One region of the Devosia sp. LjRoot3 genome, then DNA from elsewhere that is predicted to be linked to it. Evidence: predicted binding sites of a transcription regulator. Region 1 holds the regulator's gene; the other holds the start of a gene.
The links. Region 1 encodes HrcA, which represses chaperone genes, less so after heat shock. Its sites were predicted from a motif close to GTTAGCACTCNCNNNNNGNGAGTGCTAAC; they were not measured.
Positions count from the first base shown of each region.

Region 2: the regulator HrcA is predicted to act here: its motif matches at 1,365-1,393, upstream of ACSQ2A_RS01070 (co-chaperone GroES).

Region 1 covers NZ_CAXUPK020000004.1:179,779-182,172, forward strand. Annotated here, with positions in the region: gene rph (ribonuclease PH) at 1-246, opposite strand, end outside; gene hrcA (heat-inducible transcriptional repressor HrcA) at 384-1,460, shown strand; gene grpE (nucleotide exchange factor GrpE) at 1,530-2,114, shown strand; gene pncA (bifunctional nicotinamidase/pyrazinamidase) at 2,191-2,394, opposite strand, start outside.
Region 2 covers NZ_CAXUPK020000001.1:218,799-221,192, forward strand. Annotated here, with positions in the region: gene groL (chaperonin GroEL) at 1-982, opposite strand, end outside; gene ACSQ2A_RS01070 (co-chaperone GroES) at 1,030-1,320, opposite strand; gene ACSQ2A_RS01075 (DUF427 domain-containing protein) at 1,503-1,859, shown strand; gene ACSQ2A_RS01080 (hypothetical protein) at 1,976-2,170, shown strand; gene ACSQ2A_RS01085 (DMT family transporter) at 2,199-2,394, shown strand, end outside.

The DNA of each region.
Region 1 (2,394 bases):
CTTGCCGGCAGTGGCTTCACGGCGCGTGCGAGTGCCGGTGGCGCGGGGCAGCATGCCATATTCGGCCGTGACCCAGCCCTGGCCCTTGCCGCGCAGCCAGCCGGGCAGGCTGGTTTCGACCGAAGCCGTGCAGAGCACCTTGGTATTGCCGAAAGCGATGAGGCAGGAGCCTTCGGCTTTCATGGCGACGTTGCGCTCGATGGTGACAGCCCGCATTGCATCAGGGGCGCGTCCGGAAGGCCGCATGCTTTGGTCTCGTTTTGCTATTTACCGCCTCTTAACCTTCCTAGCCTCGCGGAACAAGCGCTGCACCGCTTACCGCCCTTGCACTGAACGCTTAAATGAGGGAGCAAGGTTAAAGCCGGTAATTCATTTAAAACACCATGGTTCATCCGCACGACGAATTTCTGAGCGTTCTCAATTCGCGCAGCCAGGAAATTTTCAGGCGGCTGGTGGAGCGCTATCTCGATACCGGCCTGCCGGTGGGATCGCGCGATCTTTCGCGGCTGTTGCAGACCGAGCTTTCGCCCGCTTCGGTGCGCAATGTGATGGCGGATCTTGAGGATCTGGGGCTGATTGCGGCGCCGCATACTTCGGCCGGGCGCCAGCCGACGCAGCAGGGGCTGCGGTTTTTCGTCGATTCCATGCTCGAAGTCGGCGCGGTCAATGAAAGCGAGAAGCGCAGCATTGCCCAGCACATTGAGGGGCATGCGGGACGGCGGCAGGTGGAAGACCTGCTTACGGAAGCCAGTTCGCTGCTTTCTGGGCTGAGCCAGGGGGCGGGACTGGTGATTGCCACCAAGGCCGACATGGTGATGCGGCATGTGGAATTTGTGCGGCTCGACAGTTCGCGCGCCATGGCGATTCTGGTCGGCGACGATGGACAGGTGGAGAACCGCATTCTGGAACTGCCGCCGGGTTTTACGGCCGCGGCGCTGAGCCAGGCGAGCAATTATTTAGCGCACTATGTTGTGGGGCGGACGCTTTCCGAGGCGCGAAAGGCGCTGGACGAGCGGCGGGTGGAGCAGCGGGCGGAGCTCGATGAGCTGACGCAAAAGCTCGTCGACGATGGGATTGCGACGCTGGTGCAGGATTCTCCGGCCACCGCACCACGAGTGATCGTGCGGGGGCGGGCGAACCTTCTCAATGACGCCATGGCGAGCGATGAGCTCGAGCGCATGCGGCAGCTTTTCGATGAGCTCGAGAGCAAGGAAGGGTTGCTGGAACTGCTGGGCGATGCCGAGAAAGCGCAGGGGGTGCGCATTTTCATCGGCTCGGAAAACAAGCTGTTTTCGCTCTCGGGGTCTTCGGTGATTCTCTCGCCCTATAAGGATGCCAATGACAAGGTGGTGGGCGTGTTGGGCGTGATCGGGCCGACGCGGCTCAACTATGCGCGGATCGTGCCGGTGGTGGATTATACCGCCAATGTGCTGACACGACTGATGGCGAGAAAACGCTGAACTATTGAAATACGCTCCGTATTGGCCGATATGCGGGGACGAAACTTTAACTACCGAGGCCATGGAAACATGATGAGCGACGAGAACGCCGCCCAGGGCGAAACGCCGGAGACCGAAATCCCGGCCACCGAAACGCCGGAGGTCGATCCCGTCGAGGCCCTGCTTGCAGAAAATGCCGAGCTGAAGGACCGCGTGCTGCGCACGCATGCCGAGATGGAAAACCTGCGCAAGCGCACCGAGCGCGACGTGGCTGACACGCGCAGCTACGCCATTGCCGGCTTTGCCCGCGACATGCTGAGCGCTACCGATGCGCTGAGCCGCGCGCTGCTGGTGATCCCCGAGGAAACGCGGGTAACCGCGGAAGGCACGCTGAAAAGCCTGATCGAAGGGCTGGAGCTGGCCGAGCGCGAAATGCAGCGGCTGCTCGGAAAACATGGCGTGAAGCCGATCGAGGCGGCGGGCCAGAAATTTGACCCCAACAAGCATCAGGCGATGTTTGAAGTGCCGAACCCCAATGTGCCTGAGGGCACGGTAGTGCAGGTGGTGCAGGAAGGCTTTGCCATTGGCGAGCGCATCTTGCGGCCGGCCATGGTGGGCGTCGCCAAGGGTGGCGGGGCTGCGGCTCCGGCCGAGGGCGTGGACAAGAACGTCTGATTTTTGGGTTTTTGGATTTTGGAAAGGGCGCTGCGAGGCGCCCTTTTTGTTTGGAGATGGGGGAGGCCCCCTTCTACTAGCCCAGAATCTCTCGGCTCATGATGCGTTCGACGCCGGCTTCCTTCAAATCGGCCCAGGCCTTCTCCAAAGAACCATTCGCATTGATGGCGCGGGTGGCGTCTTCGATGACCGTGACATCAAATCCGCCGGCGGCGCCGTCGAGGGCGGTCCAGGCGACGCAGAAATCGGTGGCGAGGCCGACGACGAAGAGGCGGCCGAC
Region 2 (2,394 bases), on a different contig from region 1:
CCTTGGTGATTTCAACGCGCTTGGCAGTGCCGAGCATGTCGAGCGTCACGTTCTCGAGCTTGATGCCGAGATCTTCGGAGATCACCTGGCCACCGGTCAGGATGGCGATGTCTTCAAGCATGGCCTTGCGGCGGTCGCCAAAGCCCGGGGCCTTGACGGCAGCAACCTTGAGGCCACCGCGGAGGCGGTTGACGACGAGGGTGGCGAGAGCTTCGCCTTCGATGTCTTCAGCAATGATCAGCAGCGGGCGCTGCGACTGAACGACGGCTTCGAGGATCGGCAGGATGGCCTGCAGGTTCGAGAGCTTCTTTTCGTGCAGCAGGATGATCGGGTCCTCGAGGACGGCGGTCATCTTTTCAGCATTGGTGACGAAATAGGGCGAGAGGTAGCCACGGTCGAACTGCATGCCTTCAACGACATCGAGTTCGGTCTCGGCGGTCTTGGCTTCTTCGACGGTGATGACACCCTCGTTGCCGACCTTCTGCATGGCTTCGGAGATCATTTCGCCGATGGCAGTTTCGCCATTGGCAGAGATCGTACCGACCTGAGAGATTTCCGAGGTAGAGGTGATCTTCTTGGCCGAAGCCTTGAGCGAGCCGACAACTTCGGCAACGGCGAGGTCGATACCGCGCTTCAGATCCATCGGGTTGAAGCCGGCCGCGACGGCCTTGACGCCTTCGACGACGATGGCCTGGCCCAGAACGGTCGCAGTGGTGGTGCCGTCACCGGCAATGTCGTTGGTCTTGGAAGCGACCGAGCGCAGCAGCTGTGCGCCGAGGTTTTCGAACTTGTCTTCGAGTTCGATTTCCTTGGCAACTGAGACGCCGTCCTTGGTGATGCGCGGAGCGCCGAAGGACTTTTCGATAACGACGTTACGACCCTTGGGGCCGAGGGTAACCTTCACCGCATTGGCGAGGATATTGACGCCGCGCAGCATCTTTTCGCGGGCGTCGGTCGAGAACTTTACTTCTTTAGCGGCCATGTGAGGCGCTCCTTAGAATGGGTTAAACGACTGGGGAAGCGAAGCTATTAGGCTTCGACGATACCCATGATGTCGCTTTCCTTCATGATGATCAGGTCTTCGCCGTTGAGCTTCACCTCGGTGCCGCTCCACTTGCCGAAGAGCACGCGATCACCGGCCTTGACGTCGAGGGCATTGATCTTGCCATTCTCGTCGCGGGCGCCGGGGCCAACGGAAACGATGATGCCCTCGGAGGGCTTTTCCTTGGCGGTATCGGGGATGATGATCCCGCCCTTGGTCTTTTCTTCACTGTCGACGCGACGGACGACCACGCGGTCATGCAGGGGACGGAAGCCCATGATTTTTTCCTCTTGGCATCATTTCTGAATGCAATTTCGGGCCTGTTAGCACTCGAAGTGGCTGAGTGCTAGCAGGGTGCCCGGATATAGGGATGCGGCGGCGAGAGAGTCAAGGTTGGGTGAACGGAGATTTTGCTCATGCGTTAACACCGTCAGATGAACCTCATGCAAAGGAGGCTGCTGTGGCCGCCGACGAGACGACTTCCATTGTGAGCCCGATTGCCGGACGGGTGCATATCTTTTTCGACGATGGCGAAATCGCCAGCACGCTCAAGGCTTTGCGCTTGGAGGAGCCGGGCCGGAAACCACAGATTTTCGTGCCGCTCGATGCTGTGCATCCCGGGATTCTGGAGCTCTCGGAAACGCGGCGCAAGGAGCCGGGAAAGGGCGAGGCACATTACTATACGATCAAGACCCTGACCGCCGACGGGCCCGACGAGGCCTGGTATTATCCCTATGCCGACGGCGCCTATGGGCCGATCCGCGACCTCATCACCTTTGGTGGCAAGCGCGTCAAAGTCAGTGTTTCGGATGTCTAGGTGTTAGCAGACTGTTAGCATCGAGACTGACGTGGGGGCGGATAAGGGCAACGGGACGCCATTTCCGCCCCACTTTCCGCTTTCTTCCGCGGCACAGGTGCTGCATAAGGCGAGACATGAGCGAACAATCTTCCTACCAGATCAAGCTGCGCCTCAAGGGCGGCAGCGGTCCCAATGCCAACTGGCACTGGGAAATCCATGATGCCGACGGCAAGGTCGTAAAGACCGGCAGCGCCGTGGGCCCCGAGCACAAGGCCTTCGCCACGGCGCGGATCGCCAAAGAGAAGCTGGAAAAAACCCAGTCCAAATAGGCCGGTCGTCCGGCCCGGATAGCGTCCCATGTCCGCCCCCGACAAAATTCCTGCCCAAGCTCCGCCCGCGCGTGCGACCAATCCCATGCGCGGCATCATGCTCAAGGTGGTGTCGGTCTTTTTCTTCGTGGGCATGGCCACCATGCTCAAGGCGACCCAGACGGTACCATCGGGACAGATGGTATTCTTCCGCTCCTTCTTCGCGCTTTTGCCGGTTCTGGCCT